DNA from 2 places in the Sporosarcina sp. QA0331 genome. Region 2 is predicted to be linked to the other one. Evidence: riboswitches for the same ligand, from Rfam matches in the RefSeq annotation. Region 2 holds a riboswitch; the other holds the start of a gene.
The links. A riboswitch is a leader RNA that binds a small molecule or an ion and turns the genes downstream of it on or off. The one in region 2 is predicted to bind thiamine pyrophosphate.
Positions count from the first base shown of each region.

Region 1: it holds a riboswitch for thiamine pyrophosphate, as region 2 does, so the genes downstream of both, tenA (thiaminase II) here and thiT (energy-coupled thiamine transporter ThiT) in region 2, are expected to answer to the same signal.

Region 1 covers NZ_CM147850.1:3,367,175-3,375,830, reverse strand. The annotation lists gene AC0L13_RS17085 (YheC/YheD family protein) at 1-839, opposite strand, end outside; gene AC0L13_RS17080 (LVIVD repeat-containing protein) at 884-1,726, opposite strand; gene AC0L13_RS17075 (mechanosensitive ion channel family protein) at 1,936-3,180, shown strand; gene AC0L13_RS17070 (MBL fold metallo-hydrolase) at 3,347-4,108, opposite strand; gene AC0L13_RS17065 (Lrp/AsnC family transcriptional regulator) at 4,227-4,634, shown strand; gene AC0L13_RS17060 (hypothetical protein) at 4,830-6,464, opposite strand; TPP riboswitch at 6,988-7,095, shown strand; gene tenA (thiaminase II) at 7,196-7,879, shown strand; gene thiM (hydroxyethylthiazole kinase) at 7,876-8,656, shown strand, end outside.
Region 2 covers NZ_CM147850.1:2,932,644-2,941,299, forward strand. The annotation lists gene AC0L13_RS14965 (beta-class carbonic anhydrase) at 1-186, shown strand, start outside; gene AC0L13_RS14970 (GNAT family N-acetyltransferase) at 411-956, opposite strand; gene AC0L13_RS14975 (M3 family oligoendopeptidase) at 964-2,769, opposite strand; gene AC0L13_RS14980 (tryptophan-rich sensory protein) at 2,931-3,656, shown strand; gene thiT (energy-coupled thiamine transporter ThiT) at 4,100-4,657, opposite strand; TPP riboswitch at 4,843-4,944, opposite strand; gene AC0L13_RS14990 (magnetosome magnetite crystal formation protein family) at 5,037-5,378, shown strand; gene map (type I methionyl aminopeptidase) at 5,459-6,208, shown strand; gene AC0L13_RS15000 (DEAD/DEAH box helicase) at 6,255-7,412, opposite strand; gene AC0L13_RS15005 (amidase family protein) at 7,477-8,656, opposite strand, start outside.

The DNA.
Region 1 (8,656 bases), 430 kb from region 2:
ATTTTATGAACAAAATCATAAGCTTCTTCAAAAGTGGATTTAGTATATTTTCTACCTTCTAAATGAATTTCATAAGAAGAGTGATCATTTGAAGAAACTTGTGCAATTCCAAAACCTTGTTGACCGACACATGGTTTAATGATTACTTGCTTATATTTTTGAAGAAAATCAAAAAAAGTTGTTTGCGTTAGTAAATCGGTATCCGGAACAAATGTAGCAATCTCTAACTTTGCTTTAGTGAGTATTTGATGCTGGTCCCACTTACTGTTCGAAAAATGCAGGTTTGTATCTTGAATCCACATATTTCCCTTCAGATCATACAAAATATCAATTACAATTGTGTTGCATTCTGAAAAACAATCTCCGAGTTTTTTTGCTGCTAAGATCGATAAACACTGTATCTTACGAAGAAGACGTATAGGAATCGAATTCTCCGAAACAGGACTGTATTTATGTGCTGTAGATCTATACTCCCAGTTAGAAAAAGCGGATTCCCTATGAACAGTAATAAAAATTTGGAAAATAGAATCTAGAATTTTAGCCTGTACTATATAATATTTTTGTTTTATTTCATGATGTGAAAGATAAGGATAAATCTCTTCTTTACAAATAAGTGTGGGTACTTTCGTAGAACTAATTACTTTAAATTTATTATTTACTCGAGAGATACTGATTTCCTTAGTACCAAAAACAGGCTTGATCACGAGCGCGTTATACTTTTCCGAGAGTTTTAGAAAAGAGGCCTCCGAGAATAATTCTGTTTCGATTAGATACTTACGTAAGTATTCATTTGAATATAAGATTTTATATAGATTTAATCGTCCTCTACTGCTTTTCAACATTCTATCCCCTTGTAGTAAAAGAGACTTCAGTTAACTTCTAGTTACCATTTATAGATAGCGAATCCAGCAGGATTTTCTAAATTACCCGCATTAAATTGCCCTATATGCACTGGGGTTGTAGGTGAAGAAATATCATAAATCTCTACTGTGTTGCTGCCGAAATTGGCTACATAAAGAGTAGTACCTGTTATTTCCAACCCGGTAGGTTCGACTAAATCTCCGTCGCCGAACTGCCCTATACGCACCGGTGCCGTAGGCGTGGAAATATTATAAATCTCTACATTGTTATTGATTGATAAAAACCCAAAGTTAGCTACATAAAGTGTTGTACCTGTTATTGCTAATCCAACAGGAAAAGTTAAATTTCCACCGTTAAATTGTCCTACACGTACCGGAGCAGCAGGCGCAGAAATGTCATAAACTTCGACATTATTAAATTCATTATTCGCTACATAAAGAGTAGTACCGGTTATTGCCATTCTAGTAGGATTATTTAAATCTCCTTCCCCAAACTGTCCTATATGTACCGGAGCAGCAGGTGTAGAAATGTTGTAAATTTCCACCGTATTATCGTCGAAATTTGATACATACAGTGTGGAACCTGTTATTGCAAATCCGTCAGGTCCAACTAACTCTCCATTCCCAAACTCTCCTACACGTACCGGAGCAGTAGGTGTGGAAATGTCGTAAATTTCTACCGTACTATCGTCTCTGTTCGCTACATATAGAGTGGAAGCTGTTATAGCCATTCCTAGAGGGCCTTCTAAATTTCCTGCATTAAACTCTCCTACACGTACCGGAGCTGTAGGTCGAGTAATATCATAAATTTCTACTGTGTTACTACCGCTATTAGATACATAAAGAAATCTTGCTCGTATACCCATCTATTATCCCTCCCTTCTCAGGTATAGAGTATGGTATGTGTTCGAGCTAATGTATGCATAGACCAATATAAGAGGTTTAGTTAAAGGCCTTGCTACCATTCGATTTATCTTGCTTCTGGGTGCTGGAAATGAATTCAAATGGCTGAGGAAAGAGATGCCTTCCTGGTTCTGTTATAATGAGAAGCAGATTACGTAAAGGGGAGAGATAAATGAACTTTATTCGTAACCGGCTTTTAGGTTACGGTGTGGATGACGCTTTGGTTGACACGCTGTCATTTGTCATCCTGATAACTGTAATCACACTCCTATGTATTATTGCGAACTTTATTACAAAAAAAGTGATTATCCGATTTATCGCACACATTGTGAGAAAGCACAAAATTAAGTGGGGTAATATTCTGTTGGAGAGGAAAGTGCTCCGGAGATTGTCCCATTTTGTACCGGCGATCATTATTTATTCCTTTGCTGCCAGCCTTCCTACGTATCGCGCGGCGATCGAAACGTTGGCGCTGACGTATATGATGATAGTGGCATTCAGTGTCATCAACCGATTATTAAGTGTGTTCAATGATATTTATCAGACGTATGAAATATCAAAAACGAAACCGATTAAAGGGTATATACAAGTTGCTAAAATAGTTGTCATCATCGTAGGTATCGTTTTGGTCATTGCCAATTTAATGGGGAAAAGTCCGCTTATCTTGCTTAGTGGAATCGGGGCCCTTTCAGCGGTGTTCATGTTAGTGTTTAAGGATTCATTATTAGGGCTCGTGGCGGGTGTCCAGTTATCAGCAACTGAGATGGTTCGCATGGGCGACTGGATCGAGATGTCGAAGTACGGTGCGAATGGGGATATTATCGATATTTCCTTAAATACGGTGATGGTGCGAAACTTTGATAAGACGGTGACGATGATTCCGAGTTATGCGCTCATATCGGATTCATTCATCAACTGGCGCGGGATGCAGGAATCTGGCGGGAGGCGCATTAAGCGCGCTTTGCATATCGATATGACAAGTATTACGTTTTGCACAGATGAAATGATTGAGCATTTTAAACAGATCCGCTATCTTTCAGATTATATTGTTAGTCGTGAACAGGAAATTCAGGAGTACAATATTGCAAATAAGATCGACCGAAGCAATATCGTAAACGGTAGGGCGATGACGAATATCGGAGTCTTCCGAGCTTACATTATTGAATACCTTAAACACCATCCCGGCATCCACCAAGAAATGACGTTAATGGTAAGACAATTAGAGCCCGGTGAGAATGGATTGCCGATTGAAATTTATGCATTTGCGAATAGTACACAATGGACTATCTATGAGGGCGTCCAAGCGGACATTTTTGATCATTTATTTGCCATTGCAGGGGAATTTGGACTCCGCGTATTCCAAAACCCAGCAGGAAGTGATTTTAAAGCATTGGCCCAAAGAGAACCGAGTGAATGAATCGTTTGAATTGTTTGGGTGCCTGTGCAATGAACAATCCAGATAATACACTACAATTGCATAAGATAAATGAAGAAGCCGACCAAATCAATACTTGGTCGGCTCTTTTGCTCATTATTATAAGAGACATTGAATTGTCATAAATGTTTGGTGCACAGGCACCGCATTAAAATGTGTATGATTCGCCGTCTTCTGGCACTAATACATTAGAAGAGATTCCTTTTTCGTTTGTAAAGCTTCGTAATTCTTCTCTTGATAATGTCCAATGGTTGACTGCTTCCATATGGCTTGCAATGATTTTGGCATGAGGGGCAGCGTTATATACTTCATACACATCGTCTTTCCCCATGACGAGGGATCCGCCTTGGAGGAATTGATTATCCCCGGCATTCACCACAATGACTTCCGGTTTATGCGTGTCGATTACTTCTTGAACAGCTTCATACCAAACTGTATCTCCTGCGACATATAGCGTTTTCTCGCTTGGATGTTTAAAGACGACACCACAAACGAGTCCGGCAAGTTGAAGGATTTCTCCTCTGCCATGCTCACCTTTTGTTTTAATGAATTGGATGCCTTCAAAGACAGTATCCTCTTGTAAAACTTCTACATTTTGAAAACCATCATTTGTAATGACTTCGGCGTCTTCTACATTTTGTACAAACATTTTTATATCTTTAGGCAATGCTTCTTTGGCTGCTTCATCATAGTGATCCAAGTGGAGATGAGTTACAATGACAGCATCTACATTCGTAATAATTTCGTCAATGGACATTGGCAAGCTTGTCAGTGGGTTATTTTGATCCTGCCTAAGTGAATTAGGGAAAGGTGGATAAGCGCCTTTCTCACCTAAAAATGGATCTATTAAAAACTTCTTGTTTGCATATTGGACGACCAATGTAGCATTTCGAATTTGTTGTATCTTCATGTCCATTCGCTCCTTTTCGTTAATGTACATACAGTTTATCCGAAGACCACGATTGACTTACATAGATAAAATCAAGTCTATATGCAGTTTCACTTGATTATTGAAAGGATTTGAGAAAATGTTAGATAACACGGATAGGCGGATCATCGATGAACTCTCCAAGAACAGTCGCATCACAATGAAGGAGTTAGGTGAGAAAGTACACTTAACGGGGCAGGCAGCTTCCACGAGAGTTGCGAAGTTGGAGGTTAATGGGGTGATTGAGGGGTATAGTATCACGGTGAACCAATCAAAAATGGGGAATTCTGTTCACGCGATTATCCAGGTATTTACGAAAAGTACGGATCATCGACCGTATCTATCGTTCATCGATCGACAAAAACAATATGTCTCACATAATTACAAAGTCAGTGGGGAAAGCTGTTACATTCTTGAATGCAAGTTTCCCTCCAATGAAATTCTTGATGAGTTTTTGACGGATATGAGCAATTATGTAAGTTATAAATTATCGATTGTTATTAGTTGAATAAAGAAGTCGACTCCTATCATGGAATGGATCGTTTATTAAAGAATAAAGCCCTTGAAAACTCCAACCAGAGTTCGCAAGGGCTTTATGAAATTGTTTTAATTTCACCGTGGGGCATACGGTTTAGGCAGGGAATGATGACATTCCCTGTTAGTATGGGATGCATTGATTATTCAGTTTTAGTTTGTTGCAATCTTATTTTTTAAGCAATCCGAAGAATGAGTTGTAAGCTGTGACAACTTGGTTGTAGTATCCAACAAGTTTGTCCCAAACTGTTGTTTGAACATCTTCAGTAACTGTTTCTTCAGCAGCTTCTTCGTCAGTAGCAGGCTCTTCCGCTACTTCTTCACCGTCAGCAGGTACTTCTGTTGCATTTTCTTCGTCAGCCGGAGCATCGGTAGCTTCTTCTTCGTCAGCCGGAGCATCCGTAGCTTCTTCTTCGTCTACTGGCGCATCGGTAGCTTCTTCTTCGTCTACTGGCGCATCGGTAGCTTCTTCTTCGTCAGCTGGCGCATCGGTAGCTTCTTCTTCGTCAGCTGGCGCATCGGTAGCTTCTTCTTCATCTACTGGCGCATCCGTAGCTTCCTCTTCGTCAGCTGGTGCATCCGTAGCTTCTTCTTCATCTACAGGTACATCTGTAGCTTCTTCCTCTTCAGCAGGTGCTTCTTCTGCTTCCTCACCTGTTAAGACGATTCCGAGATGATCTTGAATAGCTAGAGTATAGTAGTCGATCAAACTTACATATTTTTGTAAGATTGATTTATACTCATTTAATTGCTCGTCTGTTATAATAGAATCGGTTGATTGGTCAGTTGACGTAGTATCTTCATTGATATTTTCGTCAGCTGGCTTTTCTGTTTCATTAGCATCATCTTCTACAGGTACCTCTGTAGCTTCTTCATCTTCAACTGGAGTATCTACAGCTTCATCAGCTGGAACGTCAACAGTTTCTTCCTCTTCAGCCGGAGCATCGATAGCTTCGTCTTCGTTCGCTGGCAGCTCAACAGTTTCGTCTTCGCCAACTGGAGCTTCAGTAGCTTCATCTTCGTCAGCTGGTAGCTCAGCATTTTCCTCTTCGTTAACAGGAACATCCGTCGCTTCCTCTTCCTCAGCCGGAGCCTCTACATTTTCCTCTTCGTTAACAGGAACATCCGTCGCTTCCTCTTCGTCAGCCGGAGCCTCTACATTTTCCTCTTCGCCAACTGGAGCATCCGTAGCTTCGTCTTCATCAGCCGGAGTCTCTACAACTTCCTCTTCGTCAACTGGAGCATCCGTAGCTTCATCTTCATTAGCTGGTAGCTCAACAGTTTCGTCTTCGTCAACTGGAGTCTCAGTAGCCTCATCTTCATCAGCTGGTAGCTCAACAGTTTCTTCATCTTCAGCTGGAGTATCTACAGTTTCCTCTTCGTCAACTGGAGTGTCCGCAGCCTCGTCTTCATCAGCTGGAGCCTCTACAGCTTCCTCTTCGTCAGCCGGAGCATCCACAGCTTCATCTTCATCTACAGGTACGTCTGTAGCTTCGTCATCGTTATTAGGTGTATCTGTTGTATCATCTTCATCTGTAGAATCATCTTCATCCGGTTCTGCAGCCACCAAGTTTTTATTGGCGATCGTACGCATGAATTGTCCTTTTTCAGGTGATCCCGGAATGCTTGTTGCGTAATAGGAAACCTTTTCACCATGGTTTTTAAACTCTTTTTCACCATTTTCAGCCGCTAAAGCTGAGCCGCCTGCTCCAAAAATAGCAGCAGTTAGCATTGAAGTCGACATGACAAACGGTAAAATCTTCTTTTTCGTGTTCTTCTCATTACGATTCGTTTCTTTAACCAAGAATGATCAAACTCCCTTTTCTTTAATTTTTTTGACTTGCCTACCAGATAATGAAGCGAAATAACACTCTTTCTATCAAGTCGTTATGTACATCCGCCTCCTTCTCAAGTAAAGAGTATAAGGACTGTTTTTTACTATTCTCTCAAAACTTCCAATCGAATAGTGTAGCAGTGTCCCGTCTGCACATGACTAACAATAACAAAAGAAAATAACAGTGGTGTGACAACCAAATAACAAGTATTCATGGAAATATTAACCTTTGTAATAATATAAATGCGTGTGAAAGGACTAAAAAGAGGATGGAATCTAATCGATTTGACCCTCATTATCCAATTTCTTCCTAACTGAAAATTGTTAACAACGTGCTGTCCGTCTGCGATATATTACTTTATAGACAAACTTTTGAGTGGTCTAAATGGTCTAACGTTATATATTTCTAAATATTACAGCCGGGTTAATCGAAGATGTCACAACCTTGCGAAACTACTAAACTGTGTTATAGTGGAGATGAAAACTGAAAAGAGTTAACCACTGGGGGAGTCTTTGTGAAAGACTGAGACGTGTATCGATACGCGGACCCTTCGAACCTGATCTGGCTCATACCAGCGTAGGGAAGTGGATCGCACGTCTTCCAAAGGTTATCTTACGCCGATTTGCGAGCCGCTTCTTCAACGAATGTGTTGAGTGAAGCGGCTTTTTTGGTTTTCCAAAACAAAAGAGGAGTGGTTGGAATGACATTTTGTGAAGAAGTACGGAAGGAATGCACCGATGTTTGGGAGGCTAGCTTTCATCACCCGTTCATCGCTGCGCTTGCTGAAGGGACATTGCCTGAAGAGGTTTTTAAACATTATGTTCTGCAAGACTCCTATTATTTAAAGCATTTTGCAAAAGTGCATGCATTGGCAGCTGTGCAGGCAACGGATTTATTGACGGTGCAACGGTTTGCACAACATGCGGATGGAACTTGCGGGGCGGAAATTTCATTGCATGAAGGCTTCTTTGGACTATTGGGCGTTACAGATGAGGATATTGAAAAATTTGAGCCGGCGCCGACAGCATACGCGTACACGTCGCATTTATATCGGGCGGCGTTGGAAGGAGACTTGGCCGCCACGTTATCCGCATTATTGCCATGTTATTGGTTGTATTACGAAATAGGCGAGCGATTGAAGGATGCGAAGCCGAATCATCCGATTTATGACAAATGGATTGCTACGTACAGCTCTGAATGGTTCGAACAGGCAACCCGAGAGCAGATCGACCGCTTAAATTCACTGACGGAGCATCTTTCAGATCAAAGACGCGAACAAGTGAAAGCTCATTTCATTAAAAGTGTCCACTATGAATTGCAGTTTTGGGAAATGGCATGGACGAAGCAAAAATGGTCACTTGAAACAAACGAGGTGCATGTATGAAAGTCCAATCCTCAATGTTGGATGACCTACGTCAGCAAAACCCGTTAGTTCATTGCATTACGAACCATGTCGTTGCAAACTTTCAAGCGAACGGCCTGCTGGCATTGGGAGCTTCTCCAATCATGGCGGATTCAATCGAGGAGGCGGCGGAAGTAGCTGCCGTTTCCTCGTGTACATTGCTTAATATTGGAACGTTGGACAGTTCGGCTGTTGAATCAATGATTGCTGCCGGAAAAAGCGCTTCCTTTAAAGGGCGCCCCATCGTATTGGATCCTGTCGGAGCAGGGGCGACTGCTTTCCGAAAACGAACAGTTGCAAAACTTCTAGATGAATTGGATATTACACTCATTCGCGGAAATGCTGGTGAAATTGCATCCATCGCAGGTATTGAATGGAAAGCGCGAGGCGTCGATGCAGGTGCCGGTTCTGCAAATATCGCCGAGGCAGCTAAAGAGGTGGCACGCCGCCATCATTGTCTCGTCGCTGTTAGCGGTGAGACTGACATTGTAACGGATGGTGAAAAAATCATCCGCATCACAGGGGGGCACCCGCTCATGACGCGGATTACGGGCATGGGTTGCCTGTTAAGTGCTGTTTCTGCTGCTTTTCTTTCGGTCGGTAAGGATGCACCGATTGAGACGATCGCTTACAGTCTAGCGTTTTACAAAAAAGCGGGTGAATTGGCGGCAGAACAAGCTTCAGGTCCGGGAGATTTTGCTGTTCATTTCCTAAATGCTTTATATCAAATGGATGGTGAAACATTGAACGACGACCAAT
Region 2 (8,656 bases):
GTCGATATGAAAGATTGGCTGCGCGGCTTCAGTGATGTTACGGAGAGTGTGAAGAGAAGCGTGGACCAAGTGCGTAATCACCCGCTTATGGATCGCAAAGTTCCTGTCCATGGCCTCGTCGCACATCCTGACACCGGGCTATTGGATGTCATTATTGACGGATATGAAGCAATCGACGAAAAATGACAGTAGATTTCCCGGGAAATGACAAAAGCGGAGGGCGCTCGCTAAGCTGTGACAGGCATAAGGTAGATGCGCGAAACGGCGCTCTTTGCCGTGCAGCGTAGCTGACTTATGCCCCGAGCAGCTAGCGCCCGAGCTGGATGGGTAATATGACAAAAACCGATTCTTCATTAGAAGAATCGGCTTTTTATTTTAGCTGCTAGTTTCCGCCAGGCGGCCTTACCCTTTCAATAATCATCTGCCAAGCTAGCGTACATATAATGATCTTCCCAAAAACCGTTAATGAACAAAAGCTTTCTCAGCAAACCTTCCCGGACAAAGCCTGCATTCTCCAGCACTTTCACTGAACCGGCATTCCGCGGAGAAACAAAAGCTTCGACTCGATGCAATGAGACTGTTTCGAAAGCAAACTTCGTAACAATTTTCACCGCTTCTGTTGCAAGCCCTCTGCCTGTTTCCCGTTCGTCGATAGAATAACCGACGAAACCGCTTGAGAACGGTAGTCGTTTTATGCTGTATAATGAGATGTGACCGATTAACCTGCTTGTTTCGGCGTCAAAAATCCCAAAATTGTATTCGCGCCGATCTCTCATCTGATAAATGGATTCCCTTATCTTATCCCGCTGGACAGAAACCGTATAGTAACTCGATTCATGGCGAGGCTCAAAAACTGTCCAATACTCTCGATTGACCTTGAGCAGCTCGGTGAATATCGCTGCATCGTCTTCTGTCAATATACGTAAATAACAAGTTCGTCCTTCAAGCAGAATCAATGCGTCTTCACCTTTCTTCGGAAGCTATTTTCAAAAACTCTTCTACATCCTTCACACATAATGCCACACCTTTTGCCCAGAATTCCTCTTTTGTAATATCTTCCCCAAGATGCTTCATCGCAAGATTTTCAACAGACATGACAGCTGTATCACGCAACAGTGCCATATATTTCTGTTCAAATGATTCGCCTTCTGCAATTGCTTTCGCATAAATGCTCAATGAGAACAGGTATCCGAAAGTATATGGGAAGTTATAAAATGGCGTTCCCGTAATATAGAAATGCAGTTTCGAAGCCCAGAAATGCGGATGTACAGTATCAAGAGCGCCAGCGTATGCCTCTTTTTGCGCTTCTGCCATCAATTCATTCAATCTTGCAGCAGGGACTACTCCATTTTTTCTTTCCTCATAGAAACGCGTTTCGAAAAGGAAACGTGCATGTATATTCATGAAGAATGCCACACTGCGCTGAATTTTATCCTCCAGCAATGCAAGTTTTTCCTCTTCCGTTTCTGCAGCTTTGACAGAAGCGTCTGCAACGATCATTTCTGCAAATGTGGAAGCCGTCTCAGCAACTCCCATTGCATATTGACGATTCATGTAATGAACAGGGCGCAATGCGTATGAATGGAATGCATGTCCGAGTTCATGTGCCAACGTCGCAACATTTGACATGGAGCCGCTATACGTCATGAAAATACGGGATTGTTCTGAAACTGGCATTCCCGTACAGAAACCTCCTGGACGTTTATTCGCACGATCTTCCGCTTCAATCCAGCTATCTTCAAATGCTTTTCTTGAAAACGACTCCAATTCAGGACCGAACTTACCAAAATGTTTCAAAATGAATTCTGCGCCTTCCTGGTAAGACATCTCCTTCGTGGATGACGTGACCGGTGCATCTAAATCATACCAATTCATATTTTCATTTCCTAATAGTTCGGCTTTCCGCTTCAAATATTCTGCAAAAGGTGCTTTATTAGCGCTGATCGCCCCCCACATTGCATCAAGTGTTTCTTGGCTCATACGGTTTCTCATGAGAGGTTCCTTCAAAACAGAATCCCAACCACGCTTTTCATAGACAGCCAAACGGAAGCCTGCGAGATGGTTTAATGTCGATGCGAAGAAATCCTCTTTCGATTCCCACGCTTCTTCAAGTTTTTCAAACGCTTCCTTGCGCACGTTAACGTCTGCATGAGAGCTTAAGTTATTAGCCTGGCCGACGGAAAGCTTCTTTTCTTCCCCATCAACCGTCATTTCGATTGTAATGTCTCCTACGAGCTGGTCATATAGTTGTCCCCAACCTTGGTACCCATCTACGCTTAATGCCGTAATGAGGCTCTCTTCTTCCTCGGATAGTTTCAATTGAACTTCTTCGCGCCATTCTTGTAGAATAAAATCGAATTGAGAAAGTTGCTCAGTCGAAAGTAGTTCCTTCCAAACAGATTCTTCCGTCTTCGCAACGACTTGTTTGATTTTTAACATTGCTGTCTGGAATCGCGCACCTAAAGCACCTACTTCTGCTTGTAGAATGAGCGCCTTTTTATCTTTCGTATTCGCAGCAAGGAAGCAGCCGATGACAGCGCCAGCTTCTCTTAAATTTTTCGCAGTGTTTTTGATTTCATCAATTACGTGAAGAATCTTATCTGCATCTTCGACGGATGCTGGTGTTTGTGTAGCGGAGGCAAGGTTTTCCAACTCACCAATCTGTGCTTTCACCGCATCCAAATGCGTGCGAAGCTCCTCTGAATCGCTTCCGCCTTTAAAAAATACATCTAAATCCCATACTTGTGAATACGTTTTTGTAGTAGTCAATGAATGATCCCCCTAATGATTTAGAAAATTTTAATAAAAACATGTTTTTATTATACCATGAATCTTCGGGATTCGAAATATTAGATTTGTGACGGAAATTTCATACTTTCCTTCGCACTAATCCACATTCCTATGTATACTGTTCAGAGGGAGGATGTACTATGTCTAAAATACTTCTGATGACCCTGTCACTATGTACAGTCATAATATTAAATGTAATTGCAAGCTTTTTCTCTTTGAATGGAAATACAACAGGGGAGATTACAAATCGGCTGCCGATGCTTTTCATGCCAGCGGACTATGTACTTGTCATCTGTTGGTTGATCTATATGATGCTATTTTTCTGGATCTTCAAATTCAAAAAGACTTTCCACGAGATGAGCTCCGCGCATCAAAACCGCTTCACTTTCCTTTTCGTATTAAGTAGCCTACTTCATATTGCTTGGATTTTCCTTTGGCATTTCGAATTGTTTACTGGCACCGTAATTACGAAAATCGCTCTACTTATTGTGTTGCTCATTTTTTACGGTAGTTTCCCGAAACGGGATAACCGATTTTTTGGAAGAGCTCCAATCAGTTTGCTTACTGGATGGATTTTCATTACGACTATTGAGAATGTCAGTTATTTTCTTATGATCCATGGCTGGTCAGGATTGGGATTAAGCGATCCGTTATGGGCGGTCATTTTTTTAACGATTTCCACGGCGTTCGCTTTACATTTTATGTACCATTATAGGGATTATGTAATGAATATCGTTTTTGTTTGGGCTTTTATCGGGATTGCTGTCCGAAACGGGATCGAGGAGCTGTTCATCTCCGCAGCAGCAATCTTCTTATCCGCAGTCATCGTCACATGTATCTTCCTGTTTTCAGGAAGACGTGCGTAGTAATAAAAAAGGGTTGTTCAGAAAGTAAGTGAATGCTTACTTTTTGCGACAGCCCTTTTTATTATGCTTTACAAACATGTTGATTTCCGCTTCAGGCGGGCGGTGAGCCGCTAATCCACCAGGAGTCGCCTTCCGCTCCAATCAACGGTGTTTTCATTAAAATAAATGATTTGATGATTATTACAATTTCTACAGTATGCATATTTCTGTAGACAGCCAATATATTGGGGTGACTCTAGAAAATCGCCAGAAAAGGCGACACTCCTGTGAAAGCCGTTACGAAGAACGGCTTTTGCGACCATAAGCGAAGCGTTGGGAGCAGGCGAGGCGACGCCCGCGGAAAGGGAGCCGTTCTGGCGATTTTCGGTCTTTAGATCAATTTTCCAATACCACTTCTATATCAAAAAAAGCAGGAGCATGTTCAACACATGCCCCTGCTTTTTTTATGCTTTTTGAATAAGTCGCGGTGCAGATGTGAATAAAATGGTTGCTACGATAGCGCACAGTATGATGGATGGAATCATAAAAGATCCATTGTATACTAATGAATAAAGCCAAACTGGCTGATCTCCTGCGTATTCAGCGAAAAATACCATGCCGCCAATGAAGTGGGCTGCATATCGAAGAAGTCCTCCTAATACCGTTCCAACAATAATGGCTGCGGCCATCATGCCTTTGCGACCTTCCATTTTACCTTTTAGTAACCAACTATAAGTTGACGCCGCCAATCCAACAACTGTGTATGCGACAAAATAGTCTAACGCGCCTTGGACAGGGTGAATGATAAATCCCCCTATTACAGCTTGGAGCAAACCCGAAATCAATCCTGTTAATAAGCCTCCTGCAATTCCCCAGCGATAGGCCATCAAGATGATCGGCAGCATCGACAAGGTGACAGAACCGCCTTGAGGCAATTTGAATAACGTTAAATTATCCAAAACAAATGATAAAGCTCCTAAAATAGCAACCTCCAACAATAACTGAAGCCTTTTACGATCCAATAGAAACTCCTCCTCTTTTTTTGGCGGAGGGATACGGAATGAAGAAAACGTTGTTTTCTGTTTCGACTTGAGGGCAGTATGAATAAGTTAACAGAAAGCCGATCAAGGTAACGAATAGTAAACAGAGCCATTTTTCCTACACAACAAAAAACGACATCCCGGATAGAACCGAGACATCGATATATGTCAGTTTCCATCCACATCCCTACGCAAGCATGAACTTACAGGTTCGAAGGGTCAGGACAAACGTCCAATCTCAGCCAGTACAGGCACCCCTTGTGGTCGTGTAATTCAATTGTCGTCTTCATTGTATATGTTACAGTAGTTATAAGCAAGATGATATTGTAAACTACTTATTAGAATTGCGGGAGGTAAGCCCATGACCAATAATAAACTACTATCAGCACTTTGTTATTTCAGTATCTTTTTTTCACCGCTTTTATTGCCCGCGATTGTCTATTTCGTCACAGACGACCATGAGGTGAAGGGACATGCGAAGCGTTCGCTCATATCTCATCTTATACCTGTCGTACTACTCATTGCAGGCTTTATACTCTTTACGTTTTCGATGGTTTCGTATGAATCAAGAATGCATACAATGTTAACAGGGCAATTTGATTTTTGGGGACTTGCCCCTTTCCTGTTCATGCTTATCTATGGTCTGCTATTTTTGATTGTCCTCATTTGGAACGTCTATCAAGGTGTAAAAGTGTTGAAATGAACGCATACGTTTCTTGAGAATCGAATAATTATGTTATAATTAGCTGGAAAAGTACGTTTCGAGGAAGGGACCTGTAAATCATGATTGTAAAAAACAACGAAGAGATCGAGGCACTGAAAAAAATCGGTCGCATCGTCGCAGAAGTGCGGGAAGCGATTAAAGTTGCGACAGTGCCAGGCATTACGACGAAAGAGATTGATGAAATCGGAGGACGCCTTCTTGCTGAGCGCGGAGCTGTCTCGGCACCGATTGACCAATATGAATTCCCTGGGTATACATGTATTAGTGTCAATCACGAAGTAGCCCACGGCATCCCTGGATCACGTGTCATTCAAGATGGCGATCTCGTCAACATCGATGTTTCTGCATCATACGGCGGGTACTTTGCAGACACAGGCATTTCATTCGTCGTCGGCACGAATGACGAGAAAAAGCAACAGCTTTGCGACGTAGCGAAAAGCGCATTTGACCGCGCAATGACAAAAGTGAAAGCAGGCTCAAGGTTGAACCAGATCGGGAAGGCAGTCGAGCGAGAAGCTAAGGATAACGGCCTGAAAGTTATTAAAAATTTGACCGGGCACGGGATTGGAACATCCTTGCACGAAGAGCCGCAACATATACTTAACTATTATGATGCTTGGGATAAAACGTTGATGAAGGAAGGAATGGTATTGGCGGTTGAGCCTTTCATCTCCGAGAATGCAGAGCATATCATTGAGCTTGGAGACGGATGGACATTCGTAACACCGGATAAATCCCTCGTCGCTCAAATTGAACATACAATCATCGTCACAAAAGACGAACCGATCATTTTGACCCAACTAGATTAAAAAAGTTAAAAGGCGTTCTGGAGAGTAATTCCAGAACGCCCTTTTGTTATTTCTTCTTTTTCTTATCGTCTTTTTGTCCGCCTACTGTCTTCGAATTCCCTTCGGTCAACTTTCCTTTATACCAGACTTTTTGAATAGGCTTGAACCCTTTCGTCAGCTTCTTGTACGTCCGTTCTTCAGGATACGAGAGCAATGTAAGTACTTCGCCATCCTCCCCAGCACGTCCTGTCCGACCGGAGCGATGCAAATACTGCTCGATCGTATGAGGGACATCGACATGGATGACGTGGGTCAGTCCTTGTATATCCAGTCCTCTCGCAGCCAAATCCGTCGCAATTAATATCCGGATATCGCCCTTTCGGAAACTTTCCAAAGTTTCCTGCCTTTCAAACTTCGTCATTGAAGAATATAGAACAGCAACTGGCGCCTCATTATATTGCAGCTTCATTTCCTTCATTCGAAGTTGATCGACATTATTCATAAAAGCGAGCGCCCTAATAGCCGGCAGATGCGACAGTCCTCGAAGAAGATCTGTCTTATCCCGTGCATCCGTCTTGATGAATGAATGCACCACTTTGCCCGACAACGGCATATCATCGACAGACACATGCAACCGGACAGGATCATCCAATAGCTTCTTAGCGACAAGTTCAATTTCATTCGTAATCGTTGCAGATACGACAGCGACTTGACGTTCTGGGTGTGCCGCTTCGATTAAATCTTTCACAATGACGCGGTAATCCCTTGATAACAACTGATCACCCTCGTCCAAAACGATATACCGAATGTCATGCATTTTTAAACGCTTCGCTTTCACAAGTTCGACGAGACGTCCCGGAGTTCCGACAACGATTGTCGGCTTCTTTTTCAATCGTTCAATCTGTCGCTGCATATTCGCGCCGCCGATCAACTGGGTGACTGTAATATCCGTTCCTTCCACCCATTCACGGATGACATTGACGATTTGCATCGACAATTCCTGGGAAGGAGCCATGATCAACGCCTGTGTCTGCATTTTCTTCCCTTCCACTTGCTGAAGGATCGGCAAAACATATGCAAGAGTCTTCCCTGTTCCAGTCGGTGATTCCGCCACTACGTCCCGGCCGATTAATAATTCCGGTATCATTTGGGATTGAATCGGTGTTTCTTTTTCAAATTTCCACTTCTTTTTAATACTATCGTCCATTTTTTCTAAGAAGGACATTCTCATCCCCGCTTTCACTGTTCCTTATCTTATAATGAACCGGATTCGCTTTTCTTTCAAGTGTTCAAGGCTTTCTTCTTGCTTTCGTCGCCTGTTCATATGCGTAGGCATAGCCGATTAATTCCGGCTCGGAATACGCCTTGCCGCATATTGTTATGCAAAAAGGCTCGCCTTCCTCCGTGAAGGATGATGGAACTGTGATGGCCGGGTACCCGGCAGCGGCGCTAAAACTACAGCCATGATCCTGAGGGAATACGAGCATATCAATCTTATGTTCGTCGAAAGCACGATCAAGAGCCAATTCTCCAGCTAAATGGCGGTTTCGTAACAATGCCTCAATATATTCCGGCTCGGTCAACGTTCCGCTCGTCCGATCTACTTTTTCCAACATCACTTGACCGAACTCCAACGTTTCTTCTGCATGTTCTTTATTGAATTGAATGATATCGGATAATGTCCTGATTGGATTAGTCGCTGGCGTCTTTCCGAGATATTCATTCAATGCCGCTTTGAATTCATATAGAAGTACATTGTACCCTAAATCGTCTTCCATCGTCCCTAAATCGATATTGTCGATAATCTCAGCGCCTAATGATTTAAGATGCCGGAGTGCTTCTTCGAACTTTTCCTTTATCTCCGTCGAAATTTCCCGGACAAAAATGGATCGGGCAATGCCAATTCTTTTTCCTTCAAGGGCTGTTGCGTCACATATGGAAAGCCAATCTACTCCATTGAAACGCTCTGCTTTCTTAGTGACCGGATCGGTTTCATCGTAGCCAACCATCAGCCCGAATGTGATGGCCGCATCTTCCACAGTCCGGGCGAGAGGCCCTGGTGTATCTTGTGTAAATGAAAGTGGGATGATGCCACTTCTGCTAATCGATCCAACAGTCGGCTTAATACCGACAAGACCGTTTTGAGCTGAAGGATTGATGATAGAGCCGCTCGTTTCTGTTCCAATGGAGACCGCTGCCATATTGGCTGCAACAGCTGCTGCCGATCCGGAACTCGACCCGCCCACATCAAAGTGCCCATAAGGATTTTTCACTTGTCCGCCACGGGAACTCCATCCATTCCGCATGCGGTCCGACATGAAATTCGCCCATTCTGTCATATTCGTCTTGCCTAAAATGACAGCGCCTGCTTCCCTAAGCTTTTTCACTAAAAAAGCATCTTCGGTAGCGTAATGATTTTTCATTGCTATCGAGCCGCAGCTTGTATGCATCCCGTCTCCCGTATCCATA